Regions from separate parts of the Ochrobactrum sp. SFR4 genome, predicted to be linked through region 1. Evidence: predicted binding sites of a transcription regulator. Region 1 holds the regulator's gene; the other holds the start of a gene.
What was found. The regulator HrcA, encoded in region 1, represses chaperone genes, less so after heat shock. The targets are predictions, from matches to a motif close to GTTAGCACTCNCNNNNNGNGAGTGCTAAC.
Positions count from the first base shown of each region.

Region 1 (16,079 bases):
TTCTGTTCCTGCAACTGAGCAAGCCGCTGCGGTTTCAGACCATGGCCGGTCAGTTTCTGATAGCGGTTAAGATCAACGCCCTCTTTCAGACGCAGCCCCATCATCAGAAACTCATCGCCTTCCTGTTCTGCTGTCAGATATTCTTCTTCAATAATACCGTGACCGGAGGCTTCAACCTTATCCACCCATGTTTCCGGATGTTTCTCGGTAATGGTCACCGTGCGTGTGCCGTTCTCACGGAAACGTCCATGCGCACCAGGGCCGACGCCGACATATTCGCCATAGCGCCAATAGACCAGATTATGCTGGGACTCGCGCCCTGCAACCGCATGGTTGGAAATCTCATAGGCCGGAAGCCCCAGTTCTGCCGTCACGCGCTGGGTTTCTTCATAAAGTGCGGCGGCATGATCCGGCTCCGGCGTGGTCAGCTTGCCAGCCTTCCAAAGATTATAGAACTGCGTGCCTTCTTCAATTGTCAACTGATAGAGCGACAAATGATCGGCTGCGAGGGCTACAGCCTCGCGCAATTCCGCATTCCAGTCAGCAATTGTCTGGTCAGGACGGGCATAAATCAGATCAAAAGACAAGCGCGGGAAAATCTCACGTGCCAGACCAATCGCCACTTTTGCCTCGGCAACAGAATGCAACCGCCCGAGACGCTTGAGATCGCGGTCATTCAGCGCCTGTACACCGAGCGATACACGATTGACACCGGCAGCGCGGTAGCCACGAAAACGGTCGGCCTCCACACTGGTCGGATTGGCCTCCAGCGATACTTCAATATTCTCGGCAACGGACCAGTATTTGGCGATACCGTCCAGCAAAGCGCCGACGGTTTGCGGCTGCATCAGCGATGGTGTGCCGCCACCAAGAAAGATACTGGTAACAGTGCGTGGTCCTGTCCGCTCGCGCAAAGTCGCCATTTCACGCAGAAAGCTCTGCGCAAAACGCGGCTGATCCACCGGCTGATGCCGCACATGCGAGTTAAAATCGCAATAAGGACATTTGGCCATGCAGAACGGCCAATGCAGATAAATGCCGAAAGCATGATCCCCGTCTGCCTGCAAGATGGGCAGCGGGTTCACACTATTTGCATTAGCGACAGCAGACAGGGACTGCATTATTTAACATCCGCCATGGCAAATTTTGCTTCGGCAAACAATTTGAATGCGCGTGCACGATGCGACAAGGCATGCGCATCACCCGGTTTCCAGCCATGTTTTTCCGTCGCGGTCATTTCACCGAATGTCTTGTCATAACCATCCGGCAGGAACAACGGATCGAAACCAAAGCCGTCATTGCCGCGTGGCGTAACAATCTGGCCTTCCACTTCACCGCGGTAATATTCTGCATGACCATCCGGCCAGCACAGGCAGATCACGGAAACAAAGCGGCCTTTACGCTGTTCCGGCTGCAATGAGCCTGCGGCTTCAAGCTTATCGATGACTTTGCCCATCGCCATATTGAAATCGCGGCTGCCATCCGGTAGTTCTGCCCAATTGGCTGTGTAAACACCAGGCTCACCGCCCAGCGCATCAACCATCATACCGGAATCATCCGAGAGAGCCGGCAGACCGGTAGCTTCAGCCGCAGCAAAAGCTTTAATGTAAGCATTCTGTTCAAAGGTTGTACCGTTTTCATCCGGCTCAGGCAGACCAAGCTGACCGGCGGACTGGGTATCAAAACCGAATGGCCCGATCAGATCCGCAAACTCTTTCAGCTTGCCTGCATTGTGACTTGCAACAACCAGTTTGCCTTTGCTCAGCTCTCTCATCAGTTTATCCATTATTCCATAATTTGGGTTCAGCGAATTCCAGTGAATTACCTGAAGGGTCGCGGATGTAAAGGGAGCGCGCGCCATTCGGCCAATCAAATTCACGCTCAATCTCTATGCCATGCTTCTCAAAATGCTGCCTCCAATCCGCGATGTCCTCGCGGCTGGCGGCAAAACACATATGACCTGCGCCGGTCGTACCGTGGGTCGGGATCGGTAGCGCACCTTCCGGCGCCGGTTTTACAGTCTCTTTTGCATCAAAAATCAGCAAAACTCCTGTACCGCAGCGAAAAAATGCATTGCGATGATTATAGGGCAATGCCAGTTCCAGCCCCAGAATATCGCGGTAGAACTGCACCGCCTCTTCGATATCACGCACATAGAGCGCAGTTTCAAGAATATGTTTCGGTTTCAGCTGCTCGTTTTGCATTATGAATCTCCTGCCGGTCATCATTGTTACGGAAATACTCCGGCCTGTTTATAACAGGTTCCGGTTTGACCTCCGCTCACGATCGGGTGAATTATCCAATTAAATTATTGGATAATTCAGAATGCATTCAGAGCAGCCTGTTTCCGAATTAAGAAACAGCCATTTTCTGCAGGTCAACCAGACGCTTGATACCGTTGCGTGCCAGCACCATCAGCGCCGCAAACTCATCATCCGTGAATGGCTCACCTTCGGCAGTACCCTGCACTTCAACAATACCGCCGCGACCGGTCATTACGAAATTCGCATCAGCTTGTGCGGATGAATCTTCCGGATAATCCAGATCGATCACCGGCACACCTTCATAAATACCGCAGGAAATAGCAGCAACATGGTCTTTGAGAACCTTGTCGACCTTCACCATCTGGCGGGCTTCCATCCAGCGCAGGCAATCATGCAACGCAACCCAGCCGCCGGTAATCGCCGCAGTACGGGTGCCGCCATCAGCCTGAATAACATCGCAGTCAACAGTGATCTGATATTCACCCAGAGCCTGCATATCCACAACAGCGCGCAATGAACGGCCGATCAGACGCTGAATCTCCTGTGTGCGACCACCCTGTTTACCGCTGGCGGCTTCACGACGCATACGATCGCCGGTTGAGCGCGGCAGCATGCCATATTCCGCCGTGACCCAGCCTTTACCGCTGTTGCGCATCCAGCCCGGAACCTTTTCTTCAAGGCTTGCGGTGCATAGCACATGAGTGTCGCCGAATTTGACGAGGCAGGAGCCTTCCGCATGTTTGGAAATACCGCGTTCAAAAGAGATTGCACGCATTTCGTCCGGAGTGCGTTTGGATGGACGCATGGATTTTCCTTTTAAAAACAATGCTGCATAAAAATAAGACAGCAGCCTGATTATAATCTGATAACACCTTTGAAAGGCATTTGTTTTGCTTCTAGAGCAGTTTCAGGAAAAGTGGAACCGCCTTCGCGGGGAAAATAGTTCGCCGGACTATTTCCCTACCCCGCTACGACCCGTCCGAAACTGCGTCAGGTAAAGAGGCGAAGTGGTTTCAAAATGAACCGCTCTGTACCGAAGTGACCAAATTTAAAGGAAAATCGGCGACTAATCATGCAAACAACTGATCCTGCCCTTTGCCCGCGCATGACAATAGCCTATATATTGCTCATAAACGGAGCAAATTGACGAATGATCAGATCAGAGCGTGCCGATAATCTGCATGCCCCTTTACAAGTGCTGGATCAGCGGTCGCGCGATATTTTCCAGCGCATTGTTGAGAGCTATCTGAATGACGGTGAGCCGGTCGGGTCACGTAATTTGTCACGTCTGCTGCCCCTGTCTTTATCTCCTGCTACCATCCGCAATGTAATGAGCGATCTGGAACATCTGGGACTGGTATATTCGCCGCATATTTCTGCTGGACGCATGCCGACCCAGTTGGGCTTACGGTTTTTTGTCGATGCCTTTATGGAGGTCAGCGACCTGCCTGCCGATGAGCGCAGCAGTATCGAACATCAGGTGCGTGCTGCCGGACATAATAATTCTGTTGAACATGTCCTGACTGAAGCCAGCCAGATTCTCTCCGGCCTGTCACGCGGCGCCGGTCTGGTGCTGGCCACCAAGGCCGAAGGCGCACTCAAACATATTGAATTTGTACGCCTTGAACCAACCCGCGCTTTAGCTGTGATGGTTACCCAGAGCGGTGATGTGGAAAACCGTGTTATTGATCTGCCTGCAGGTGTCACCTCTTCGCAGCTGATCGAGGCCTCTAATTTCCTTAATGCCCATATTCACGGCAAAACCCTTGCCGAAGCCCGTGCACAGATTGCAATCTTACGGGAAGAAACCCGTCAGGCACTCGACAGCCTGTCTCAGCATCTGGTGGAACAGGGGCTGGCAGTGTGGAGCGGCGCGGCCAGCGATCAGCAAACCAGACTGATCGTGCGCGGACGTTCCAATCTTTTGGAAAACATCTCCGCACAGGATAATCTGGAGCGGTTGCGCCTGCTATTTGACGATCTGGAAACCAAAGAGGGAATGATCCAGCTGCTGGATCTGGCCGAATCCGGTTCCGGTGTGCGGATTTTCATTGGTTCGGAGAATAAACTATTCTCTCTGTCTGGTTCCTCATTGGTGGTTGCCCCCTATCGCGACTCCGAACAACGGGTCATCGGCGCGCTTGGTGTGATCGGCCCCACAAGACTCAATTATGCCCGTATCGTACCGATGGTGGATTATACGGCCTCGCTGGTTTCCCGTCTGTTGCGGGGTTAAAACCGGTTTCACCCTGTTAATTTGCCGCGCCACAGAGCGATGGCCTTGATTTTCAGCACACAAACATCGATATCCCAGACAATATGATTCAAGACGGAAGAGAATAATGGCTGACGAAAAGAAAAACGGCGAAACCCCAGATCTTGGACAACGCGACCTGAATAATCCGCGTGACCGCGATGCTCTGAAGCGTGCCGCTGATGATTTTCTGAAAGCGCGCAAGGATGAAGCAGTTGCTGAAGCCGCAGAAGATGATGCTGCCGCGGAAGATGCCATCAACCCGCTTGCCGAATTGCAGGTGGAAAATAATGCGCTGAAAGACCAGATGATGCGTCTGGCTGCCGATATGGAAAATCTGCGTAAACGCACTGCCCGCGAAATGCAGGACGCGAAAGCCTATGCGGTGACCAATTTTGCCCGCGATATGCTTTCGGTTTCCGACAATCTGCGCCGCGCGCTGGATGCTATTCCGACAGATGCACTTGCTGAAGACACAGGTCTGAAAGCATTGGCTGAAGGCGTGGAAATGACTGAACGCGCAATGATCAATGCGCTGGAACGTCATGGCGTGACCCAGCTGTCGCCGGAAGGTCAAAAATTCGATCCGAATTTCCATCAGGCGATTTTTGAAGTGCCTAATACCGATGTGCCGAATAATACGGTCGTTCAGGTTATGCAAACCGGCTATGCCATTGGAGACCGCGTTCTGCGTCCGGCCATGGTCGGCGTTTCACGCGGCGGTCCTAAAGAATAAAATATTCTGACATTGCGGCTTAACATCTGTTTCAGTCGCTCAGTGTAAAGACAAAAACGGGCGCAGGGCTTTCCTTGCGTCCGCTTTTTATTGGACTGAATTTTCATAAAATTGCGCTACACAAGCATAAGCAACCCGGTACGATTTGCTTAATAAAAGGAGGACAAGACATGACATTTATCGATTTTATCGACTATGCCGGTGTCTTTGTCTTTGCCGCAACCGGTGCGCTAGCTGCCTCGCGCTGCCGTCTTGATATTATCGGCTTCATCTTTCTTGCCAATATGACCGCCGTCGGCGGTGGCGCTCTGCGTGATCTGATGCTGGGCAATACACCGGTTAACTGGGTGCGCGAGCCGCTCTATCTGCTGATCGGCACCAGTGCTGCGATTCTGGTCTATTTCACCGCGCATCGTGTTGAATCGCGTTATCGTATTTTGCTCTGGCTTGATGCCATAGGTATGGCGATGTTCAGCGTGATGGGCGCAGAAAAGGCACTGCATCTCGGTTTCAATGCATGGGTGGCCATCGTTGCCGGTATTTTCACCGCAACAATGGGCGGCGTCTTACGCGATGTGGTGGCAGGACAACCGTCCGTATTGATGCGTCGTGAAATCTATATTTCCGCAGCGCTTGCCGGTGCCTGTACGTTCGTGGCGCTGAGCGCGCTCAATGCACCGATTACATTCTCTGTGCTGGCCGGTACCGGCATCGCCTTTCTGATCCGCGGCGGTGCCTTGTATTACGGCTGGGTACTGCCTGCACACAAAGCGCGGCGCGGACGCACAGAAGAAGAACTCAAACGCGACGGCATTGTGCGCGACGAATGAAAACGGGAAGTAATATCTCCCTCCCCGTTTCGTTTTATGTCTTTAGCTGGCTTTTATAAGACCCGCCTGCGCAGCAATATCTTTCAGATTATTCTGCGGACGCGGGCCGATTTGCTGGATAACAATACCGGCAGCCAATGAGCCGAACGCACCGCATTCTTTCAGCTGATAATCATTGGTATAGCCATAGAGGAAACCGGCGGCATAAAGATCGCCTGCACCGGTTGTATCGACCAGTGCGTCAATTTCGATCGCCTGCACTTCCACTGTTTCATCACCACGCAGAATGATCGAGCCCTGTTCGGAGCGGGTCACTGCAGCCAGTTTGCAATCGGCACGCAAGGCTTCGAGCGCACTCTCAAAAGATGAGGTCTGATAGAGCGATTTAACCTCCGCCTCATTGGCGAAAACAATATCGACAGTACCGGAGCGCATCAGATCCAGAAACTCATCACGGTAACGATCCACACAGAACGGATCGGATAGGGTCATAGCCACTTCGCGGCCATGCTCATGGGCGATTTTCGCCGCCAGCAAAATTGCTTCTTTGGCGCGTGGCGGATCCCACAAATAACCTTCAAAATAAACCAGTTTGGATGTGCTGACTTTAGAGCTTTCAATATCTTCAATACCAAGCTCCACGCAGGCACCGAGATAAGTATTCATGGAACGCTCGCCATCGGGCGTCACAAAAATCATGGAACGGGCGGTTGGTACCCCTTCCTGCAATGGTGCCGTATCAAACGCCACACCCTGACTACGAATATCATGTGTAAAAATCGTGCCGAGCTGATCCATCGCAACTTTGCCAAAATAGGCAGAGCGACCGCCCAGACTGGCCACACCTGCCGCAGTATTGCCTGCGCTGCCGCCCGATGCTTCAATCGCAGGGCCTTTGCGGCTGTAAAGCAGCTCGGCTCTTTCGCTGTCGATCAAATTCATAGCACCTTTGATAATGCCGTTATTGACCAGAAAATCATCTTCGGTGCGGGAAATAATATCAACAATTGCATTCCCGATGCATAACACGTCATATTTGGCGGCAGAAATGGCTTTTACTCCCATAAAAACTTCGCTGCGGATGGCCGGAACTCAGCCCTCGCATCCATTGCGGCACCAGTTCTATCTATGGAATGTGTTTTTTGCCAGTGCAGAAAAGCGTTTTCGTTTTCATCAATACAGCGGGCGATCTGTAAAAGCTCATCTTGTTGCACCTGTACAGGCTCCCTATCTATCGGAAAAAGAGCGCATCCCGAAAAGTGTAAAGCGGTTTTCGGATAAGATGCGCGCCAGACAAAAAAGACGGAGCCCCGATGATCCTCACCGCCGCGCTTAATGCCCTCTACCGCCTGCCCTCACCGGAGTTCCGCTCAGTCCTGTGGAAATCGCTCGGCCTGACCCTGCTGGCGCTGATCGCATTATGGGCACTGGCACGGCAATTCTTTTTCTGGCTAGCGTGGCCGTGGTTTGAAAATATGCTGCCTGCCATGCCGGACTGGACAAGCTGGCTCGGCCTGTTGGCCGCGATTGCCGCCGGTTTTGTGTTGGCGCTGTTGCTCGCCTTTTTGATCGCACCGGTTACTGCATTGATTGCAGGTATGTTTCTTGATGATGTGGCAGAGATTATCGAGCGCGAAGATTACAGCAATGAACCGGCCGGCACACCGATGCCGGTTGGCCGTTCCCTCGTCTATTCGCTCAAATTTCTGGTAGTGGTCATCCTCGGCAACTTATTCGCACTGCTGATGTTGCTGATACCGGGCGTTAATCTGATCGCCTTTTTCATCGTCAACGGCTATCTTCTCGGTCGTGAGTTTTTTGAATTTGCAGCCATGCGCTATCGCGGTAAGGATGGTGCCAAAGCCTTCCGTGAAGAAAACCGGATTACAGTTTTTCTCGGTGGTCTGGTGATTGCCGGATTTATGGCGATACCGCTTCTCAATTTGCTGACACCGCTCTTTGCCGCCGCTATGATGGTGCATCTGCATAAAGCCCTGAGCGGTAAGAAACCGGTCACAAACAACCGAAACTGACAGAGAAACAGATGCGCATTGCCTGCCTGCATACGGCCGCCAGTAATATTGAAATTTTCGGGAAAACTGCCGCAGCCTTGCAGCTTGATGCCGGAGATATCAGCCATGCGGTTCACAGTGAGTTGCTGGAAGCGACAGAACAGCAGGGAGGCATTACGCCAGCCATTGAAACGGCAACGCTACATATCATTCAAAGCCTCATGACCGAAACCGATGCAATTCTTGTGACCTGTTCAACCCTTGGCGCGATAGCTGACAATGCCCGCGCCGGTTTTGCCAAACCGGTTCTGCGCACAGATCGTGCTCTGGCAGAGCAGGCTCTGGAGAGCGGTTTATCTGTGAGTGTTCTGTGCACTGCCCCGACAACACTGGAGCCGACGACAGAATTATTCCGTCAGGTCTTTGCCAATGCGCAGGTCACACCCGATATCAGGCTGATTGACGGCGCATGGGATTTATTCCGTGCCGGTGAGATCAAAGCCTATGAAAGAGCAATCGCAGATGCTGCGAACGCCGCTCATGATGCGGGCAGCCAGCTGGTGGTTCTGGCGCAAACCTCTATGGCAAATGCCGCTGCACTTATCCGTCACAAGACACACGTGCTTGATGCACCAACTGCCGCCCTGCGCCAGCTTCTGCACCGTGTTTAATCGTCGATCCGTTTCAGCGGCGCAGGAATAGTATTGGTTTTCTGTGCCGATTTACAAATATCGGCGATCACGCAATTGGCGCAATCCGGTGTACGGGCCTTGCAGACATAGCGGCCATGCAGGATCAGCCAGTGATGGGCATGCATCATAAATTCTGCCGGAATGATCTTCACCAGCTTGGCTTCGATCTCATCCGGTGTTTTATAAGGCGCAAGGCCGATCCGGTTGCCTATTCGCAGAATGTGCGTATCCACCGCCATTGTCGGCTGGCCAAAAGCCATATTGAGCACCACATTCGCGGTTTTGCGCCCCACTCCCGGCAAAGTCACCAGCGCATCACGGTCACCCGGCACTTCACCGCCGAAATTATCAATCAGCGCCTGAGACAGTAAAATTGCGTTCTTCGCCTTATTACGCCACAGGCCAATCGTGCGGATATACTCACCAACGACCTCTTCACCCAGATCGACCATTTTTTGCGGTGTGTCGGCAATGGCAAACAATGCCCGTGTTGCTTTATTCACGCCCGCATCGGTTGCCTGCGCCGACAGCATCACCGCCACCAGCAGCGTGAAAGTGTTGACGTGCTCAAGCTCACCTTTCGGCTCCGGACGTTGCACAGAGAAACGCCGGAAAATCTCATGGATTTCTGCCGGTGTGTAAAGCGTGCCGCTGACACGACGCTGAGATTTTGCGGGAATCTGGGTCTGGTTGTTCTGCATGGCATTTATATAGTAAGCTATAAGCAAGAAGCCTATCTGCAAGCTTGCCGCAGGCTGGAGTGCCGCGCTCTTTTTCGGGCGTACAAAGGTTGCTCTAGCATTTTATGCCGACGAGCTTTTATCAACGATATGCGACCCCGAGAGTTATTGCCATGAATGCCCCCTACCATCCGGACGGTGCTGATCCGGACGCCTATGGCGCACAGTTTTTCAACGCGACCCTGCTTCCCTACCGCTCGCTTTCACCGCGCGGTTTTCAGATTATGATTCTAAGCTTGCTGCTGCTCTGGGCCTGTATCGGCATGGTCTTCATGCAGATCGGCGCATGGCCGGTGGTCGGACTGTTCGGATTGGACATTGCCCTGATCTATCTGGCTTTCCGGCTTAATTATTATGCCGCCAGACAACGGGAAGAAATTACGGTGTCACGCGAACAGCTGCTCATCAGACAAGTCTCCGCTTCAGGCCGTATTCGCGCATATCAGTTTAATCCTTTCCGCACACGGTTTCACATTACCCGCAAAGATGATATCGGCATTATCCAGATGCAGCTGCATAGTGACGGCAGAACGTTGGATATCGGCAGGTTTTTGCCGCCCGATGACCGCGAGAGCTTTGCAAGTGCTTTTTCCAACGCCCTGACACGCAGCCGCCGCTGACGATCGGGTTAAATACCGGATGTTTTATGATTACGATTATCGGCTCGATTAATTTTGACCTCATTGCCCGCAGTCCGAAACTGCCGGAGCCCGGTGAAACGCTCACAGGCAGAAACTTCTCAACAGCCGCCGGCGGCAAAGGTGCCAATCAGGCACTCGCTGCTGCACGTGCCGGCGCATCCGTACGCATGGTCGGTGCTGTTGGCGATGATGCCTTTGCTTCACAGGCTGTTGCTCTGCTGCGCGCTGATGGTGTTGATCTGTCCCGTGTCGCTACACGCGGCGATGCCACCGGTATTGCGCTCATCACTGTTGAAGACAGCGGTGAAAATACCATTATCGTTATTCCGGGCGCCAATGGTCTGGTTACGCAAGACGATGTGAACACTGCCGATCTGGATGGCGGCTATCTGCTGCTGCAAATGGAAATTCCGCTGCCGACGCTGGAAAAAGCCATCGCCGCATCCGAAACCAGTGACACAACCTGCATTCTCAATACCGCACCCTGGCGCGATGATGCCGCAAGCCTGCTGCCGCGCGCCGATATTATTGTTGCCAATGAAACGGAATTTGATCTGGCCAGTGTCCAGCTCGAATTGTCCGGTGACGACCGTCAAGCCAGAATGATCGATTTTGCCGAACATTATGGCCGCACCATCATTGTGACGCTGGGCGCGCAGGGCATTATGGTTGCAACGCCGGACGAGCATTACAGCCTGCCTGCACTGGAAATCAAACCGGTGGATACAGTTGGTGCCGGTGATACATTCTGCGGCTATCTCGCAGCCGGTCTCGACAGTGGCCTGTCTTTGCGTGATGCCTGCCAGCGCGCTGCAAAAGCCGCATCGCTCGCCTGCCTGAAAGCCGGCGCTCAGCCTTCCATTCCTTACGTGGCAGAAGTCCAATAAAATAAAAGGCCGGAGATTTCTCCGGCCTTTTTTATCGTCTCTATATTTAAAGCGTTGCGATACGCTCGGTCAGCAATGTGAAGAAACCTTCATGGTCAACATCACGCATCACAATTGCATTTTTCGGGCGTTTGGTAACACCCCACCAATCGATTACCGACATACCGAGGCAAAGTTCGGACGCCGTTTCGATCTCAACATTGCAATGACGGCCTGAATAGAGTTCCGGCTTCAGCAAATAGGCAATCACATTCGGATCATGCAACGGTCCGCCGTCTGTGCCGTATTTTTCCTCATCAAAGCGTTCGAAAAACTCCAGCATTGCCACGCAGGCATCACCCACCTTGTTACCAAGCGAGCGGAAAGCCTCAATACGTTTTGCGGTTGTCAGCGCCTTATGGGTTACATCCAGCGGCATCATTACAATCGGCACACCGGAGGCATAGACGACTTTCGCCGCTTCCGGATCCACATAGAAGTTGAACTCAGCGGTCGGCGTAATATTGCCGCCTTCAAAGAAACCGCCGCCCATCAGCACGATTTCCTGAATGCGCGAGGCAATTTCAGGAGCCTTATTCAGCGCCAGTGCAATATTGGTCAAAGGTCCGAGAACACAAAGCGTGACTGTGCCCGCAGCTTCATGCAACAAAGTTTCAATGATGAAATCCACACCATGTTGCTTGTGCAGTTTCATGACCGGCTCAGGCAGATCAGGACCATCGAGACCGGTGCGGCCATGGACTTCCTCTGCAGTGACCAGCGGGCGAACCAGCGGCTTGGACGCGCCTGCAAAAACCTTTGTCTGCGGCTTGCCTGCCAGCTCGGCAATTTTCAGAGAATTATTCTGCGTCAGCGGCAAAGGCACATTACCGGCCACAGCAACAATACCCAGCACATCCAGCTCCGGACTTGCCAGTGCCAGCAGAATTGCCAATGCATCATCCTGCCCCGGATCTGTGTCGATAATAATTTTGCGGGCCATCAAAGCCATCCCTTTCATCAAAAAATCTGCGCATGGTGTCATGTGAACCCATGAACTTTCAGGCGCACTATAAATGCAGTGAAATTATTTTCAGCACGAATCTTGAACGATAACGCACATATCAGCTGTTGCTCTTGAAGTGGAGCTTTTCTCAAGCCATATAAAGAACAGGAAAACGCCGCTACGGGTTTTCCCCAAACGGTCGCTCTTAAGGACTGAACAATGACCAGACTTACACCTTTCTCCAGCCCGCTGCTGCTGGGTTTCGATACGATGGAAAAAACGCTGGAACGGATTGCTAAATCCGGTGACGGCTATCCGCCATATAATATCGAAAGACTGCGCAGCTCTGCGCAGGATCAGGAACAACCGGTTCCTGAGAAATTGCGCATCACGCTTGCTGTTGCCGGTTTTTCTGACGACGATCTGGAAGTTACGACTGAAGATAACCAACTGGTTATCCGCGGACGGCAGACTGATGAATCTGAGCGGGAATATCTGCATCGCGGCATTGCTGCACGTCAGTTTCAGCGTGTTTTTGTGCTGGCAGACGGTATGCGCGTGGTCAACGCGGAACTAAAAAACGGATTATTGTCGATTGATCTCGACAGACCGGAACCAGAACGCCTCGTCAAGCGTATTAGTATAAACGTGAAAGAGTGACCGTTCTCAGGATTATAAAAGAACTGTAAAGGGTTCATTGTTATAATCAGCTCCGTGGTTGCAGTTTTATCGGCTGATAAATGCAACTGCAAATGCTCTCGAAAGGCAGCGTCAATTTTGAGCTGCCAGGACAGGAGGCCTAAAATGACTGCTGACAAACACATTTTTACAGAATTCGAATTTGCCCATCTCGGCGAAGGTGAAATCGCCTATTTGCGCAAAGTTCGCTCCGAAGATTTGTCACGGCGCTTCCCTGCATTACCACCAATGGCGCCGGGCATGGAACTCTGGGCTCTCTTCGGCGCCAGCGGAACCCCGATCATGCTTTCCGATATGCGCGCCACAGCATTGGCCGGAGCACAGGAACATGAACTCCACACTGTGATGCTGCATTAAAGCACATCCTGACAAATGAAACCGGTTAAACACATTACAACCCGCCTGTCTTACAGGCGGGTTTTGTTTATGATGATCAGAGCCGTATATGGTGCAGCAGTTCCGCCATACCATGGCCGAGACGCTGTCGTGCCGATTCATACGGCAACCAAAACAACCGAAACAGAATTGGTCCACTGCCATCGCAAGCATGTAGCTCATGATGTTCCCAGCTTTCCGGATAGGTTCCCTGAAAAGCCGCATGATAATAATAGCGACGCATAGTATATTCTTCATCGCCCTCCTTCAGACGAAAATCAATTGTTCCCAGAAACGCTAATGGTTTATCCGCCGTCAAACCAGTTTCTTCATGGAGTTCGCGGCCGGCAGCAATCAGCGGATCCTCACCCAGCTCAATTGTCCCGCCCGGCACCTGCAGCCCGATATGCAAGGAAGCAGGCTCTTCAAAAACCAGTACACCTTGAGGACTGGTCACATAAATCATTGCTTTCAGAACAGGTTTTGAAAAAACAGCCATAGCAACATGCCTTTTTAAAAAACAAACAAAAATGAATATGCTTTAAAATGAAAAATACCGTGCTGCACAGGGCAAACACGGCATTTTAAATTCAACTCAACCCTGCTTAATCAACAGGACTGTCAGCTTTTCAGGCAGCATTGGATGCAGGTGGCGCAATCAAAAATGAATGCAGTGCCTGCGCATCAACGGTGCCGCGCAATTTAGCAACCATATCCGGATCGCGCAGCAAACGCGCAATACGGGACAGCGCCTTCAGATGATCTGCACCTGCATTTTCCGGTGCAAGCAACAGAAATACCAGATCAACCGGCTGATCATCCAATGCTTCAAAATCCACCGGCTGCTCAAGACGCGCAAAAACACCGGTAATTTTACTGATATTCGGCAGTTTGCCATGCGGTATCGCGATGCCGTTGCCAACACCGGTAGACCCCAGACGCTCACGCTGAGTCACAGTTTCAAAAACTTCTCGCTCAGAAAGACCTGTGAGTTCAGCAGCCTTCTCAGCCAAGATCTGCAATAATTGCTTCTTGGAGCTTGCCTTCAGCGAAGGGATAATCGCCCCTGGCTGAATCAGATCGCTAAGATCCATTTTCTCCATTCCTTCTCTCATGCGGAGTAATCATCTCCGTAACCGGGAGGTGCAGTGATCTACTGCCCATTCAACAGATACTCAAGTCAAATTCGCGATTCTACTCACACTTTTCACGCATCAACTCCGTAACGCATTGATTTCAATCATAAATAAAAATTAAAAAAAGATTACAATACGCATTCACTGACGCCTGCTTTGCGGCATTCCGCTCAAGGTACACCAGTAACACAAAAATTCCTATCTCTAGATATCGTGAATAACAGCTGCAAACTCGCAGAAGTCAGAGCAGAAAATATTAATTGCTTTTTTATATGTTATTTCAGTGAGTTAAAATATGAGAAAAATTTCAAGTTTTTCTGGAGCGGCTTACATTCAGATTGAATCTCAGCGCTCGCCTCAGATTCTTTACTGGTCGCATTCTCAAAGCAGCCCAATTGAATCAGTTTGATTGCGAAATGCTCTGGTCAGCGCATAAACCTGCCTGAAAATGAAAAGAGGCAACCAAATCGCCACTTCAATAACCTGTTCCGGAAAAGTAAAACCCCGCCATCTGCAGATTCGCAAATAGCGGGGCTTGTTCAGTTCAGCCTTATATCCGGGCTGCCTGTGCGACTCTGGACGGATCAATCCAGCCAATATTGCCATCCGGACGACGGTAGACAATGTTGACTTCTTCACTTCCTGCATTACGGAAGACCAATACAGGATGCTCTGTCAGATCAAGCTCAACAACAGCAGATGCAACACTCAGCGTGCGCAGGGAAACGGATGATTCCGCGACGATCGTCGGCGCATAATCCTCAGGAAGATCATGATCTTCGTCGGGAGCCGGTTCCATCACGCTATAGGCGATATTCTGATGATTATTGCGCGCTGACTGAACCAGAGAACGGGACTTGAGGCGGCGCATATAGCGGCGCATCCGTGTCTCCAGCTTTTCAGCCGCTGCGTCAAAAGAAAATTGCGGATCCTGCGCTTCTGCAGAAGACTGCAGAGTCGCTCCGGTATCCAAATGCAAAGTGCAATCCGTAGTAAAACGGGAACCTGATTTAACGACTGTAATTGTACCGGAAAAGCCACCTTCGTAATATTTGCTAACAGCATCACGGACACGGTCTTCAATTCTGATGCGGAAAGCATCACCGATGTCCATATGTTTACCCGAAACGCGGAGACTCATGTGGCAGTACCTCGCTGTCTATATTCGAACACCTCAATCTAACCACAAGCGAAGGCATTGCGCAAAGCGAACTGACATAAAATAAAATAAACTTTGCATGTACCAAAAGAATATGCGGACAGCTCTTTGATTGACACAATCAGTCACTATATAAGCGTCTGCCGAAAATTCAGGCGAAATAGATGCCCGCAATCAAAATCATCAATGTTTTCAAATAAATTCGGGAGCAGAAACTGCTCCCTGGATTCGCTGACCTGTAGCTCTTAGCGTAAAATTCTGAACTTACAGAGTAAACTGATCACCCAGATACAATCTGCGTACGTCAGGATTGGCGACAATTTCTTTCGGGCGGCCATGGGTGAGCACCTGTCCCGCGTGAATAATATAAGCGCGGTCAATCAGGCCGAGTGTTTCACGTACATTGTGGTCGGTAATCAAAACACCGATGCCGCGACTAGTCAGGTGGCGCACAAGCTGCTGAATATCCGCAACCGCAATCGGATCCACACCGGCAAAAGGTTCATCCAGCAGCATAAAATTCGGGCGGGATGCCAGCGCACGGGCAATTTCGAGACGACGGCGCTCACCACCCGACAGTGAAATCGCCTGTGCCTTGCGCAGATGCGTGATATGGAATTCTTCCAGCAGTGCATCCAGCTCAACAGCGCGCTTTTTGCGGTCTTTTTC
Region 1 is NZ_JAAPBB010000001.1:378,774-394,852, forward strand. It holds gene hemW (radical SAM family heme chaperone HemW) at 1-1,121, opposite strand, end outside; gene rdgB (RdgB/HAM1 family non-canonical purine NTP pyrophosphatase) at 1,121-1,774, opposite strand; gene HBA93_RS01600 (VOC family protein) at 1,779-2,189, opposite strand; gene rph (ribonuclease PH) at 2,353-3,069, opposite strand; gene hrcA (heat-inducible transcriptional repressor HrcA) at 3,415-4,500, shown strand; gene grpE (nucleotide exchange factor GrpE) at 4,607-5,254, shown strand; gene HBA93_RS01620 (trimeric intracellular cation channel family protein) at 5,425-6,084, shown strand; gene HBA93_RS01625 (adenosine kinase) at 6,127-7,149, opposite strand; gene HBA93_RS01630 (hypothetical protein) at 7,140-7,298, opposite strand; gene HBA93_RS01635 (sulfate transporter family protein) at 7,398-8,117, shown strand; gene HBA93_RS01640 (aspartate/glutamate racemase family protein) at 8,129-8,767, shown strand; gene nth (endonuclease III) at 8,764-9,489, opposite strand; gene HBA93_RS01650 (DUF2244 domain-containing protein) at 9,642-10,148, shown strand; gene HBA93_RS01655 (ribokinase) at 10,175-11,056, shown strand; gene HBA93_RS01660 (nucleoside hydrolase) at 11,103-12,038, opposite strand; gene HBA93_RS01665 (Hsp20 family protein) at 12,261-12,701, shown strand; gene HBA93_RS01670 (BQ00720 family protein) at 12,846-13,097, shown strand; gene HBA93_RS01675 (NUDIX hydrolase) at 13,174-13,614, opposite strand; gene ptsN (PTS IIA-like nitrogen regulatory protein PtsN) at 13,745-14,209, opposite strand; gene hpf (ribosome hibernation-promoting factor, HPF/YfiA family) at 14,802-15,392, opposite strand; gene lptB (LPS export ABC transporter ATP-binding protein) at 15,675-16,079, opposite strand, start outside.

Region 2 (16,079 bases), on a different contig from region 1:
CATCGTAACCGATTTGCGGGGCAAGAGCTGTTACCAGCATCAGCGAATTTTCCATCAGTTCATGAATGCGGGCTTCATTGGCTTCAATCCCGTCAATACAATGATCAACAAAAGAATTCATGCCATCGGCCAGCAAACGGATAGATTGCAGCACATTGGCCGCTATTACCGGTTTGAAAACATTAAGCTCAAAATGCCCCTGACTGGAAGCAACGGTGACAGTCGTATGATTGCCGAAAACCTGCGCAGCCACCATGGTCAAAGCTTCTGCCTGAGTCGGATTGACTTTGCCCGGCATGATCGATGAACCCGGTTCATTCTCCGGCAATTGCAATTCCCCGAGACCGGAGCGCGGGCCAGAGCCGAGAAAGCGAATATCGTTGGCAACTTTAAACAGATCCGCAGCTAAAGCATTCAGGCTGCCATGCAGGTTGAGCAGAGCGCCATGGGAGGCGAGTGCTTCAAACTTGTTGGGCGCTGTTTTGAACGGGAGACCGGTAATATTGGCAACGGCTTCCGCGAAACCGGTATCAAAACCTTTGGCGGAGTTCAGGCCGGTGCCGACCGCTGTACCGCCTTGTGCCAGCAGATAAACATCTGTCAGGCTTTGCACAATACGGTGCTTGCCATATTCAATTGCGGCACGGTAACCGGAGAATTCCTGCCCTAAGGTGACAGGCGTGGCATCCTGCGTATGTGTGCGGCCGATCTTGATCAGATGTGCGAATTTCTCTTCTTTGGCTTTGAGCGCATCAATCAGATGATCGAGGGCAGGGAGCAAGCGCGATGTGACTTCAATCGCCGTGGCAATATGCATCGCTGTCGGGAAGCTATCATTGGATGATTGCCCCATATTCACATGGTCATTCGGATGAACCGGCTTTTTGCTGCCTGTTGTGCCGCCGAGCATTTCAATAGCACGGTTGGAGATTACTTCATTCACATTCATGTTCGACTGCGTGCCGGAACCAGTCTGATAAATAACCAGCGGGAAGTGATCATCCAGTTTACCTTCAACAACTTCTGCTGCAGCCACCGTAATGGCACGGCCTAACACCGGATCAAGCTTGCCCAAAGCAATATTCGTCTCTGCTGCAGCCTGTTTGACAATGCCGAGTGCATGGATGAGCGGCAGAGGCTGGCGATCTGTTCCGATTTTAAAATTTTGCAGAGAGCGCTGGGTCTGCGCACCCCAGTAACGATCATTATCAACAGCGATAGGGCCGAAACTATCGGTTTCGGTACGTTGGTCAGACATTTACAGCTCCTGAAGTTCTGTATTCTGGGAAGATGTCAGTTTGTCATATGGTATCAGTTACAGGCATTGCGAGACTGTGCAAAACACAGTTTTGTGTAGGGATAATCACGGTGGTGCGAGAGCATAAGTTGAATATTTTCAGTGCCATGCCAGTGCTCTGACTGTGTTGTATAAGACATTAGGAAAGATGTCTTAGTCGTCTTCAGCCTCATCATCCGGATTTTCTATCCAGGCCGTCGGGTTGATTTTTTTCTGTGTTGTGCTGTCAATAAAAGTCCACCAGCCGGTATCGCTTTCGGTCCAGTCGCCACCTGCTTTTTGAAGCTGTTCAAGCTGGCGGTAACGGGCAGGGGATTCATTGATCTGACCATCAAAGTCTGTCCAGATTACTGTGACTGTGCGCCCGTCCTGCGGTGCCGTTGTAATCGGGTGTTCTTTACGCATGAGTCTTCCCTCCGTTGCGGTGCAATGAAAGCACTGTCCAGATCAGAACAGCGAAACTTGTATAGCCAAGCCTATAGCGCAATCCGAAAAGTGTGAAGCATTATATGTAAAACAGAGTGTTGAGGTGGTGCGGCCACTCTACAGATTGAACTATAAGGTTCACAGCCGGTACCGGTGGTGCCGGAATCCTTATTGAAGGTCCATGGAAAAAAGTGGAAATTGTGCTGAGGAGGGCGTGGGAAGACGGGTCTCCCCGTCTTCCCTTTGCGCGGTCAGCAGTTCCTTCAAGCGGGGGCAAATAGGATTACCGACCAGCGCAAGCTGTAGATTTTCAATCTTTAAAGCCTGATCCTTAAGGAGATACTAAAATAATTTTGGGTTATCATTAAGTACAGTAACTTTAAAAAAATAATGCATCGCAATTGTGATGGTCGCTAATCATATTGGTTACAATTTATTTAGAAATATTTCTCCTGAAAATGGGAGGGACTCCATAATCGGCATATATGGGTAAGGCAGGCTGTAACCTGTGCTGGGTCACCAGGCAGTACAGATTTTAACGTTTAGATATAAAAAAGCCTCTGATTTCTCAGAGGCTTTTTCATTTCTTAGCTGCATTATCGTGGCCGCACAGGCGCAGGCGCCTGTGCTACGAAATGTTTGGATGGACTTCTTAGAAGTCCATGCCGCCCATGCCGCCCATGCCGCCGCCTGGCATTGCTGGCATGCCGCCGTCTTTCTTCGGCAGTTCAGCAATCATGGCTTCAGTGGTGATCATCAGACCAGCGATCGAAGCTGCGTTCTGCAGAGCAGTACGAACAACCTTAACCGGATCAACAACACCAGCTTTGATCAGATCGCCATATTCGTTGGTTGCAGTGTTGTAACCAAAGGTTTCTGAAGCGTTTTCGAGGATTTTACCAACGATAACAGAAGCTTCTTCACCGGCGTTTGTGGTGATCTGACGGGCAGGAGCCTGCAGAGCGCGACGGATGATGTTGATACCGGCTTCCTGATCAGCATTGATACCTTTTGCAGTGATGTTTGCAGAAGCGCGCAGAAGTGCAGTACCACCACCAGCAACAATACCTTCTTCAACCGCAGCGCGGGTTGCGTTCAGAGCATCGTCAACGCGGTCTTTGCGTTCTTTCACTTCAACTTCAGTTGCACCGCCAACGCGGATAACTGCTACACCGCCGGCGAGCTTAGCAAGACGTTCCTGCAGCTTTTCGCGGTCGTAGTCGGAAGAGGTTTCTTCGATCTGCTGTTTGATCTGGCCAACGCGGGCTTCGATTTCAGCTTTTGAACCGGCACCATCAACAACAGTTGTGTTTTCTTTGGTGATCGCAACTTTCTTCGCACGACCGAGCATGTCGAGAGTCACGGATTCCAGCTTGATGCCGAGATCTTCGGAGATAACCTGACCACCGGTGAGGATAGCGATATCTTCAAGCATTGCCTTACGGCGATCGCCGAAGCCAGGAGCCTTAACAGCAGCAATTTTCAGACCGCCGCGCAGCTTGTTAACAACCAGAGTTGCCAGTGCTTCGCCTTCTACGTCTTCAGCAATGATAACGAGTGGCTTGGAGGTCTGAACAACAGCTTCGAGAACCGGCAGAAGAGCCTGCAGGTTGGAAAGCTTCTTTTCGTGCAGAAGGATATAAGCGTCTTCCAGTTCTGCAACCATCTTTTCAGGATTGGTTACGAAATACGGAGACAGGTAGCCGCGGTCAAACTGCATACCTTCAACAACTTCGAGCTCTGTTTCAGCTGTCTTGGCTTCTTCAACAGTGATAACGCCTTCGTTGCCGACTTTCTGCATCGCTTCCGCAATCATGCGGCCGATTTCAGTTTCGCCGTTAGCGGAGATGGTGCCAACCTGAGCAACTTCTTCAGAAGTGTTGATTTTCTGAGCTTTACCGAGGAGGTTTGCAACAACTTCAGTAACAGCCAGATCAATACCGCGCTTCAGATCCATCGGGTTCATACCGGCAGCAACAGCTTTTGCGCCTTCCTGAACGATAGCCTGACCCAGCACAGTAGCGGTTGTTGTACCGTCACCTGCAGTGTCATTGGTCTTGGAAGCGACTTCGCGCAGCATCTGTGCGCCCATGTTTTCGAACTTGTCTTCAAGTTCTACTTCTTTGGCAACCGATACACCGTCTTTGGTGATGCGCGGTGCACCGAAAGATTTGTCGATAACAACGTTACGGCCTTTAGGGCCGAGCGTTACTTTAACAGCATCAGCAAGGATATCGACGCCGCGCAGCATTTTTTCGCGCGCTGAACGACCGAATTTTACGTCTTTAGCAGCCATTTTTCTCTCCTGGAGCCTGAGGTCTGGCCTTCAAGGCTTCCCGATTTGAACTGTTGAAAAGGAATGATGAATAAGCCCGGGCTATGAAGCGCTCAGGCTAAATCGAAAATCAGGCAATGATTCCGAGAATGTCGGATTCTTTCATGATCAGCAGGTCTTCGCCGCCGATCTTCACTTCTGTGCCGGACCATTTGCCGAACAGAACGCGGTCGCCTGCTTTAACGTCCAGAGCAACCAGCTTGCCGCTTTCGTCGCGGTTGCCGGAACCAACGGCGACAACTTCGCCTTCAGACGGCTTTTCTTTGGCTGAATCAGGAATAATGATGCCACCGGCTGTCTTTGCTTCCGATTCTACACGACGAACGACAACGCGGTCATGAAGAGGGCGGAAATTGATCTCTGCCATGGATATAACCCTTGAAAATACGCCTTGAAATAAGGCAGCAAAATGAGTTGAAGGCCTTTCGGCCCGTGGATTATTAGCACTCTCTTTGTGCGAGTGCTAACGTGCTTTTGATATAGGAAAGAGCCGTTTCAGAGTCAAGGTTTCCGGTTGGCGTAAAAGATAATATTACCGGTAATAAACCCTGTAAAAACTGACAGGGAGCACCAAAAATCAGATGCTTAGGCAAGCATATGATGCTTGTCCGGCGGATTTATAAGTGTCTGACAGCAACAAATTTGTGTGTCACAAAATCATATCGCCGGTGAAGCAGATATTATTGTCCGAATATGAAAGCCGTATGAAGTCTGTTGTGGGGAATAGGCCACGATGCGTACTATGCGGCAGCACCGTGGCTTTCTCATCAATCAGCGGACAACGCGCAGATTGGATAACTCATCAGCAATTTCGCGGAATGTCTGTTCAAGATTGCCGCCGGTTGTATTCCAGAAAAGTTTGGCGCGTCTGGTCGGAAAATCCGGGTCAAAGCGAACGCGTGAATCCGAAGCGCATTCTTTCATAGTTTCCATCTGCTTGCGATCTGTCGCATTGTTTTGCCGAAGATCAAGCGCGACAGTCATCACCATAATATTGTCTTGTTTTGCAAGCTCGCACAGTCTTTTGAAGCGGGCATTAAGCGCTTCAGTATAATAGGCATTGTCATGAACGTTGCCGACGCCGCGTGCTTCCTGAAAGATACGTGTTCTGTCATAGAATTTGGTTGTAACTGCGGTATATCCCAGCGAAGAATAGTTGGATATGTTGCCCGCACTGTCTGTGCCGCCGAGTGAGTTGTAACGGTAATAAGTGTTAGCGCCATCGGTCAGAACAATAACGACCTTGTCATTGCCCCGCTCTGACGCAGCTCTTCCGCCTGCAAAAGGTGAGTTCTGGATAAGTGTCCGCCAACCCCAGACCATGCCTTCCGGCACATTTGTACCGCCATCCGGCTGCATTCTTGCAATAGCATTTTTTACCGTTTTCAGACCATTCTCAGTTGTAACATCTGTCAGCGTTGTGATCGGCGTTGTTGTGCAGCTGTAATTCGGTCCGGTCGTTCCTTCGCCAGATGTGTTTTGCGCGACATAATATTTTTTTAAATCCCGCTGCATTGTTTGATAGCTGTCGTAACGCCCCCCATTATCCGTCCACCAATTGTTCAGGGAGCGGCTGGAGTCATATTCATCAGGGGCGAACATCGGCACATACATTGTGTCGGGGGTTACGAGTGACGGGCGGTCAGCATTAATGCCGTATTCTCCGGGGCGTGCTTCTACACAACCTTTCCAGCTTGTATATGTTCTGCCACGTGTAGTTTGCATGTCATTATACAGGCTGAACCGCGTAAAATAATGGCCATTTTCGCTTCCCCAGCCAGACCCCTGTTTAAAATAAGCACTATCACGAAGAATGATATTTTTATTGTACCCGACATTGATCGGGTTGTTTGCCGTGGGCATGGTGAAGTTTTCATAATGAACTGGTGAGATGCCGGTCTGATCCATCCATGGCTGGCTCTGGTTTTCGGGGCCGATATTGACGGAGGCTGCAAAAGGAACCAGTGAAAACTGTACCGGATTTTCAAGATGCGTAATGAGTTTGGCTTGATCCGCCAGCTTGTCTACAAGCTGGGCGGATGCCTGCTTAAGTAAATCTATGCGCTTGAGACCCGAGCCCGAGCCGCGTTCAGACATCGAGCCGGAATTATCAAGGACCAGTGCGACTTCCAGTGTATTTTTAAGGCGCACAGTCGCAGACATTGAGTAAGTATATTTATCCCAGTCAACTTCATCTTTCGTCATAGCTTTCACAGCTCTTCCGTAAAATGAAATATACCGGAAGGATGCGCCGGCAACAATTTGCTGATCCGAATTCCGCCCTTTTGGAAAATCCAGAGTAAATGTAGTTTTGTCCGGCGTAATAGCGCGCAGATTGGCATCGAATATTTTTTTGCCGAATGCCCGGATTTGATTTTCCTCCGAAACGACCGTGAAGCGTTTACCCACAGCCAGTGCAGCGGCATCAAGTGAATGTTGAACATTTCCGCGCACGCGCATCAGATTGGCAGTGTCAATCGCCAGCATCATTGCAAAAAGAATAGGGGGGAGCATCAGAGCAAAAAGCGGAACAATGGCACCGGTCTGGTTTTTGCGAAACCGCATTATCAATGCAGAAAAACTGCCGGATCGCTGTTTCGGGCTTTTTACGCAACGCATAGTCTCTCCTGCCGGCACAGGCCGGAACATAGTCTTCTTATTGTCCGTCTGTTTCAGATCGTGTGACGTTTCAGAAAACGGCAAGCAAGACAGGAAACGCGATTCAATATTTTCATTTTCTCTGATGGTAATGGATTGGTTCTAACAAGGCGTCACGAAACACAGTAAAAAAACTGGGTACAGGGTAGAGTTAATGAAACATGAGCGGGATGGTTCCGCGCTTCGTCAAAATATAAACAGTGTTGTGATGTTTTCGCTCACGCAAAACGGGTGACATATGCTGCCTGTTGGTTTAGAGCATTTATAAAATCCGGCGCTTGAAGTTTCGGCCTCACTTGCGTCTTTCATGCCGATCCGTGCGCGCGAATTGTGCGCCATATGCTCCGTGAAGCTGCGGAGATAATTGATTTAAGGATAGTTTTATGCTGCATCCGGCGAAACTCGATGATCTTTTTGACCGTTATGATGTGATCTTCAGTGATGTCTGGGGCGTGTTGCATAATGGGGTGGAAGCTTATCGTCCGGCTGCAGATGCTTTGAAACGCGCTCGTGAAGCCGGTGTTAAAGTGGTGCTGATTACCAATTCGCCGCGCCCAAATCCCGGTGTTGCAGCCCAGATGGAAATGATGGCTATCACCAATGAAAGCTATGACCAGATCGTGACATCCGGTGATGTTACCCGCGATCTGATTGCTGCAGGCCCGCGTAAAATCTATCATCTGGGACCTGAGCGCGAACTGGCGATCTATGACGGTCTGGATGTGGAACTGGTTGAAGAATATGAGGCATCCGGTGTTGTCTGTACCGGTCTGGTCGATGACGAAGTGGAAAAGCCTGAAGATTATGCCGAATTGCTGCAGCGTTTCCGTTCGCGCAATCTGCCATTCATCTGCGCTAATCCTGATATCGTCGTAGAGCGCGGCACCCGTCTGATCTGGTGTGCCGGTGCGCTGGCGCGTGATTATACGCAGCTTGGTGGTCGTACGCTCATAGCCGGTAAACCGCATCATCCGATTTATGCAGCGGCAATGCAGGCCGCAGAAAAGCTGACCGGCAAGCCTGTTGATAAATCCCGCATCCTTGCAATCGGCGACGGTATGCTGACCGATGTGAAAGGCGCGCAGAATTACGGTGTGGATGTGCTGTATATTTCCGGCGGTATTCACGCGGCTGACTATGTGGCCAAGGGCGAAGTCGATCACGACAAGCTGCTGGCATTTCTCGGCCGTCACGGTGAGGCACCGGCAGCGGTGATGCGTCATCTGGTGTGACCGCCGGAAATTTTTAATCCCTGAACAACTGATCTGAAACAACCCGATGACTGTGATGCCTTCAGAATTTGCTGCAAAATCCGCAATTCTTCGTCTCACCTGCGGTGTGAGCGGAAGTGAGCCGCTGCCTGCGCATATGCGCGGCGGCGTTGTGGCAATCGGCAATTTTGACGGTGTACATCGCGGTCATCAGGCTGTGCTTGAAAAAACGCTGCAACTGGCCAAAGAGCGCAATTGTCCGGCTGTTGTGCTGACATTTGAGCCGCATCCGCGCAGTTTTTTTAATCCGGATCAACCGGTTGACCGCCTGACTGATGCGCAGGAAAAAGCGGCTATTCTGGGCTTGCTCGGCTTTGATGTTGTGGTGGAGCAGGGCTTTGATGCCGGTTTTTCATGCCTGAGCGCGCAGGAATTTATCGATCAGGCATTGATCGGGCGGTTGGGCGCATCGGAAGTCATTACCGGTGTTGATTTTCACTTCGGTAAAAAGCGGCAGGGCAATCCGGAATTTTTGAAACAGGCGGGTGAGAAACACGGTTTCGGCGTCACCCTGATTGAGCCTTTTACAGATGAGGGCGGCGAGGTTGTTTCCTCCTCACGCATTCGCTCCCATCTGGCGGAAGGTGATGTGGCGGGAGCCGCGGGACTGTTGGGCTATCGCTATACGCTGGCCAGCACTGTTATTAAAGGCAAGCAGCTGGGGCGCACGCTTGGTTTTCCTACAGCCAATATGGCGTTGCCTGAACAAACCAATCTGAAACACGGTATTTATGCTGTGCGTTTCCGCCGTGCTGACGGCACACTTTATGATGGTGTTGCCAGTTTTGGCCGCCGTCCGACCGTGGACAGTGACGGCTGTGCACTGCTTGAGACATTCTTGTTTGATTTCTCAGGCGATCTCTACGGTGAATTCTGTTCTGTCTCGTTCTTTGCTTATTTGCGCGGAGAAGAAAAATTCGATTCGCTTGATGCATTGATGGTGCAGATGCGGCAGGACGAAGCTGAAGCACGGGCAATCTTATCTGCTGTGCAGCCGCTTTCTTTGCTGGATTCCTATCTGACATTTTCCCGCAATTAAATTGATCTCAATACTTCAGAATATATTTACCGCTTTACTTGAAAAATAGGCGCATATCTGTTTTCGGCCTGCAAGTGGTGTCTGGAGTGTGCGTTTTGCGTAATGTGTTTAACCGGTTCCGTATTGCCGGATTAGCTGTTTTGTCTGCTGCATGCTTCATTCATCCGGCTTTGGCTGAAGAGGGCGGACAATCATCAGGAAAACATTTCTGGTCCGGAGACTGGTCACTGACCGTCGGCGGTGACTTTTACCGCCAGCCCCGTTTTACAGGCTCCAGCAAATATATAATGAGTGCGCAGCCTCTGATTTCTTTTGGCCGCACAGGCGTTGCAGAGCGCTTTTCATCCCGCAATGACAATATTTCCTTCGCTCTGATGGATATGGAAGATTTTCGCGTGGGATTGACCGGTGAATTTTTGATGGCGCGTGGCGGCAGTCAGGCCGATGGCTTGAAAGATGTACCATGGGGCGGTGAGGTCGGCGGTTTCATGGAGTTCTACCCGACAGACTGGTTTCGTTTGCGCTCAGAACTACGTCACGGGGTTCGTGCGCATAATGGTATTGTCGGCGAGTTGGCAGGGGATGCATTTTATGATGTGACACCGGCTATCCGTGTTTCCGGCGGACCGCGCATGTCTTTTGCTTCAGAGAAATATCTGGATACTTATTATGGTATTAATGCTGAGGAATCCGTTGCCAGCGGTCTTTCCGTTTATGATCCGGATAGCGGGGGAATTACATCTGCCGGACTGGGCGGCGCAGTAACATGGATGACAACCGATAAGATCACAACCAGCCTTTATGCCGAATATACTAATTTGCAGGGTAAAGCGGCACGCTCCAGCCTTGTATCCGAGCGCGGATCGCGCCATCAGCTGACGGTTGGTGTTTCGGCAACCTACCGTTTTGATTTTACACTGGACTGATGTTTTAAGCGAAAACCGTCAGGTTTTAGAAAAGTATCGGCTTATTTGCTTTGAAAATCTGCCGGAAGGGCAAAGTTTATCTGTCTTGCCTCTTTATTCTGCGCGCCTGCATTGGTAAAAGCATCACCATGATGAGACAATACTCGATATTTATAATGCTGCGCTATGCCGGCCGAATTATTGGCCCGGCCTTTTCTTAAGCCTGACCGGATGGTTCAGGGGGAAAGGTCCGGGAAGAATAGCTGACATCCTGAGGTATGATGAACTCTGCCGCAATTTCAGGATATATATTTTCTTAAGACTGCCTGCCTGAGAGCAGCATAGTGCCTGCATTATGCTCCGGTAGTCCAACTGAATGCTCAAGATAATGACTGCTGAAAAAATCGATTATTCCAAAACGCTTAACCTGCCGCAGACCGACTTTCCGATGCGTGCCAGCCTTCCGCAGCGTGAGCCGCTGCTGGTCGCCCGCTGGGAAGAGATGAATCTTTATAAGAAGCTGCGTGAAGATGCCAAAGATCGCCCGCTTTGGGTGCTGCATGACGGCCCTCCATACGCCAATGGTAATATCCATATCGGCCATGCGCTGAACAAGACACTGAAAGATGTGATCACCCGCTCGTTCCAGATGCGCGGCTATAATTCGAACTATGTTCCGGGCTGGGACTGCCATGGTCTTCCGATCGAATGGAAGATCGAAGAAAAATACCGTGCGCAGGGCAAGAATAAAGACGAAGTGCCGGTCAATGAATTCCGCAAGGAATGCCGTGAATTTGCTGAAGGCTGGATCAAGGTTCAGACCGATGAGTTCAAACGTCTGGCAATCACCGGTGATTTTGAACAGCCATACACCACAATGAATTTCCATGCGGAAGCCCGTATTGCCGGTGAATTGCTGAAATTCGCCCGCTCCGGCCAGCTCTATCGTGGTTCCAAACCGGTGATGTGGTCGGTTGTTGAGCGTACTGCTCTGGCCGAGGCGGAAGTTGAATATCACGATATTGAGTCGGATATGATCTGGGTGAAATTCCCTGTCACATCCGTGCCGGAACTGGCTGATGCGCATGTGGTCATCTGGACAACGACACCATGGACAATTCCGGGCAACCGCGCCATCGCCTATTCGCCAAAGGTTTCCTACGGTCTTTATGAAGTGACCGGTGCGGAAAATGACTTTGGCCCGCAGGCCGGTGAAAAGCTGATCTTCGCTGATAATCTGGCTGAGGAATGCTTCAAAAAAGCCAAGCTGACTTTTAATCGTTTGCGCGATGTTTCCACTGCACAGCTGCATGGCATGACCGCAGCCCATCCGCTCAAAGGCTTTGGCGGCGGTTATGAATTTACTGTGCCGCTGGTTGCCGGTGAGCATGTGACTGATGATGCCGGTACAGGCTTCGTTCACACTGCACCAAGCCATGGTCGTGAAGACTTTGAAGCATGGATGGATGCTGTGCGTGAACTCGAAGCACGCGATATCAATCCTGCAATTCCTTTCCCTGTGGATGATGCTGGTTTCTATACTGCTGACGCACCGGGTTTCGGCCCTGACCGTGAAGGCGGTGCTGCCCGTGTTATCGATGATAACGGCAAGAAGGGCGATGCCAATGAAGCGGTTATCAAAGAACTGATCGCGCGTGGTCTGCTGTTCGCCCGTGGCCGCATGAAGCATTCCTATCCGCATTCATGGCGCTCGAAAAAGCCGATCATCTTCCGCAATACACCGCAATGGTTTGTCTATATGGACAAAGAACTGGGCGACGGCACAACGCTGCGTTCCCGTGCTCTGAAAGCCATTGATGATACACGTTTTGTGCCGGCTGCCGGTCAGAACCGCCTGCGTGCCATGATCGAAAACCGTCCTGACTGGGTGCTGTCACGCCAGCGCGCATGGGGCGTGCCGATTTGTGTTTTTGCAGCTGAAGACGGTACAGTGCTGATTGATGAAGCTGTGAATGAACGTATTCTCGCGGCTTTTGAAGTGGAAGGTGCTGATGCATGGTTTGCAGAAGGTGCGCGTGAGCGTTTCCTCGGCAACCGCGCCGGTGAGGCTTGGGAGCAGGTTACCGACATTCTCGATGTCTGGTTTGACTCCGGTTCAACGCATACGTTCACGCTGGAAGACCGCCCTGATCTGAAATGGCCTGCCGATCTTTATATGGAAGGTTCGGATCAGCATCGCGGCTGGTTCCATTCCTCACTGCTTGAAAGCTGCGGCACCCGTGGCCGTGCACCTTATAATGCAGTGCTGACCCATGGTTTCACCATGGACGAGCACGGCAAGAAAATGTCGAAATCGCTCGGCAATACAGTGACCCCGCAGGAAATCATCAAGGATTCTGGTGCAGATATTCTGCGTCTCTGGGTGATGACCTCGGATTACTGGGATGATCAGCGTCTCGGCAAGAGCATCATCCAGACCAATATCGACGCTTATCGCAAGCTGCGTAACACCATCCGCTGGATGCTGGGTACATTGGCGCATGATGAAGGCGAAGAAGTTGCCTATGCCGATCTGCCGGAACTTGAAAAGCTGATGCTGCATCGCCTGAGCGAGCTGGATGAAGTTGTTCGCAATGGTTATGATGCATTTGAATTCAAACGCATCACCCGCGCACTGATCGACTTCACTAATATCGAGCTGTCGGCTTTCTATTTCGATATCCGCAAAGATGCGCTTTATTGCGATGCACCTTCGAGCCTGCGCCGCAAAGCTGCTCTGCAGACCGTGCGTCACCTGTTCGATAATATCGTGACATGGCTCGCACCGATGCTGCCTTTCACGACGGAAGAAGCATGGCTTGACCGTTATAAAGATGCGGTTTCCGTGCATCTTGAACAGTTCCGCAACATTCCTGCCGAATGGAATAATCCGGTTCTGGCTGCGAAATGGGACAAGGTGCGAGATGTGCGCCGCGTTGTTACCGGTGCTCTGGAATTGGAACGTGCGGACAAGCGTATCGGTTCGTCGCTGGAAGCTGCACCTCTGGTGCATATCACCGATGCGTCGCTGCTCTCTGCGGTACAGGGTCTGGATATGGCTGAAATCTGCATCACCAGCGGATTGACCATCAGCGATCAGCCGGTTGCCGGTGAGGCATTCGCGTTGAGTGATGTGAAGGGTGTAACTGTTGTGCCTGCCAAGGCAGAGGGTACAAAATGCGCCCGTTCATGGCGCTATACCAACGATGTCGGCAGTGATTCTGAGTTCCCGGATGTATCAGCACGCGATGCTGCGGCATTGCATGAGCTGAAAGCGCTTGGTCGTTTGGGATAGGTATGAATCTGCGGCGATCACGGTTAACAAGTAATTATCAGTGATTGCCGCATATTTTCTGCCGTGCTAAGGCACTGCATTGAAATATTTTGTCGGCAGTGAAAATCTGCTTTCATGCCTTGGAGTTGCCGGAAAGTACGGATAACGCCATAATGCATGAAATTTAATGTAGCGGTGGTTGGGTAATCTGGCCGAATACGGATAAAAGTGGTGCTCATGAAGATTGAAGGACGCATTTTCGCTTTCGCAACAGTGCTGGCCAGTTTGGGTCTTGCCGGTTGCGTGTCCGATCCGACCTATGGAACAGGCAAGTCAGCCAGCACGCAATTGCTGGATGATATGTCATCCATTGCTACAATCGGTCCGAAAAAGAGAACCGGTATTGAATATAAGCCGCGTCCGGAGCTGGTGAAGCCTGTTGCCGGGCAGAAAGAAAGCCTGCCGCAGCCGCAGGAAAGTGTTGCCCGCGCCGGTGATCCTTCATGGCCGGAATCGCCGGAAGAACGCCGCAAGCGTCTGCGTGCAGAGATTGAAGCAAACCGCGACAATCCGAATTTCGTTTCACCGATTGCACCGGACAGCCCGAGCGATTTCACGCCGCGCCGTCAGATTTTGCCAAGCGGTGCCAGCCGTCGTGAAGATTATGCATCACGTGATTCTGTTGCGGATCCGGCAGTTGCGGCTGCCGCCAAACAGGCGCAGCTTGATCGCGCAGGCGGTTCTGCCACACAGCGTAAATATCTGAGTGAGCCGCCGGTCAGCTATCGCCAGCCAGCTGCCACAGCTACAGTCGGTGATCTGGGTGAAGACGAAGCGAAGAAAGAACGCCGTCGTAAGGCTGAAGCCACCGGCTCAAAAAGCTGGCGCGATAAGCTCGGTCTTTAATTCGGGTTTGAATGAAGTTTGAAAAAGCCGCGTCCTTTGTCAGGACGCGGTTTTTTTATTTTCGTTTTTCCTGAAAGAAGCGTTTCAGCATGTCGGTTGCCTCGGCTTCGCCAATGCCGGAATAAACCTCGGGTGCGTGATGGCAGGTCGGCTGGCTGTAGAAGCGGGGGCCATATTCCACGCCGCCGCCCTTCGGATCGCTTGAAGCATAATAAAGACGGCGGATGCGGGCGAAAGAAATTGCCGCCGCACACATGGCGCAAGGTTCCAGCGTCACATAGAGATCGCAATCCCCGAGCCGCTCATTTTCCAGCGCTTCACAGGCGATGCGGATTGCCAGAATTTCGGCATGAGCAGTCGGATCATTAATCTCGCGGGTGCGGTTGCCTGCACGGGCAATAATCCGGTTTTTATGTGTGATGACCGCGCCGATTGGCACTTCGCCCCGTGCAGCTGCGGCGCGGGCTTCTTCCATCGCGGCCTGCATAGGAGATATTTGTCTGTTCTTTGCGGTGCTGCTTGCCGGATGTGTCACGGAAACCAAATTTTCTGCAGGAGACAAACTTGCCGCAGGGGATTGTGAATTTTTGTTGTTCATCTTGCCGGAATTGCCGCCGGTTGCGTTTTTTTGCATAATGTGCGGCAGCCTTTCAGATATTTTACTCGCAAGCGCGGTGATGATTTGTTAGAGCGTAGCTTTAATAAGGTGTGTAGCATAAGAACTGCGCTGCAATCGTGCCAGCTTTATCCTAAATTTTGCCGGATCGGAATGATTTAGCATAAAGCATGTCCGGCGAAAACGCGCAGCGGTTTTGCAGCAGGGCTTTCCGCATCCTGATTTTCGATTTTTGACGCCGGGCAGAAATACCGGTGAAAGGCTGATATTCTAATGACCCGTGACGATCATGATAATGAACGCGGCAAGCGTCCTTTTGTAAAGCGTGAGCGTACGCGCGATGACAGAGGTTCTGACCGTCCGCGTCGTTTTGAAGGTGAATCCCGTGGTGACAAGCCGCGCGGCTTTGGTGAGCGCGGCGACAAACCTCGTGGTTTTGAACCTCGCGGCGATAAGCCCCGCGGCTTTGATATGAGCGCCGCTGATGAAGGCGAACGTATCGCCAAGCGTCTGGCGCGTGTGGGTATTGCCTCGCGCCGTGAAGCGGAAAGCATGATTGCTGCCGGTCGTGTTGCTGTGAACGGTAAAGTGCTGACCAGCCCTGCTGTGAATGTTCTGCGCACAGATCGTATTACCGTTGATAATAAAGTTCTGCAGCAGGCTGAGCGTACCCGCCTGTGGCTCTATCACAAGCCTGCCGGTCTGGTGACAACCAACCGTGATCCGGAAGGTCGTCCGACAGTGTTTGATGCACTGCCTGCTGAATTGCCGCGCGTTTTGTCGGTTGGTCGTCTTGATATCAACACCGAAGGCCTGTTGTTGCTGACCAATGATGGCGGTCTGTCCCGCGTTCTGGAACTGCCTGCAACCGGCTGGCTGCGCCGCTATCGTGTGCGCGCTCATGGTACAGTAACACAGGCACAGCTTGATGAGCTGAAAAACGGTATCGCTGTTGACGGCATATTCTACGGCGCGGTTGAAGCAACTCTTGAGCGCGAGCAGGGCGCAAATGTCTGGCTGTCCATTGGTCTGCGCGAAGGCAAAAACCGCGAAGTTAAGAACATTCTTGGTGCGCTTGGTCTGGCTGTTTCCCGTCTGATCCGTGTTTCTTTCGGGCCGTTCCAGCTGGGCGATCTGGAAGAGGGGGCGGTGCGCGAAATCCGTGGTCGTACCCTGCGTGAACAGCTCGGTGAAAAACTGGTTGAAGATTCCGGTGCGGATTTTGATGCGCCGATCCTCAATGAATTCTCCAATGAAGCTGTTAAGGGCGAATTGCCGTCCCGCAGCCCGCGTTTTGATGCTTATGAAGAGCGCGGCAGCGACGAGGAAGGCGAAGGCCGTTCCCGTTACAA
Region 2 is NZ_JAAPBB010000006.1:145,386-161,464, forward strand. It holds gene fumC (class II fumarate hydratase) at 1-1,258, opposite strand, end outside; gene HBA93_RS09710 (hypothetical protein) at 1,451-1,702, opposite strand; gene groL (chaperonin GroEL) at 2,376-4,019, opposite strand; gene groES (co-chaperone GroES) at 4,129-4,425, opposite strand; gene HBA93_RS09725 (TadE/TadG family type IV pilus assembly protein) at 4,830-6,677, opposite strand; gene HBA93_RS09730 (TIGR01459 family HAD-type hydrolase) at 7,100-7,948, shown strand; gene HBA93_RS09735 (bifunctional riboflavin kinase/FAD synthetase) at 8,004-9,026, shown strand; gene HBA93_RS09740 (MipA/OmpV family protein) at 9,131-9,952, shown strand; gene ileS (isoleucine--tRNA ligase) at 10,320-13,226, shown strand; gene HBA93_RS09750 (hypothetical protein) at 13,443-14,111, shown strand; gene HBA93_RS09755 (nucleoside deaminase) at 14,167-14,598, opposite strand; gene HBA93_RS09760 (pseudouridine synthase) at 15,001-16,079, shown strand, end outside.
Region 2: the regulator HrcA is predicted to act here: its motif matches at 4,498-4,526, upstream of groES (co-chaperone GroES).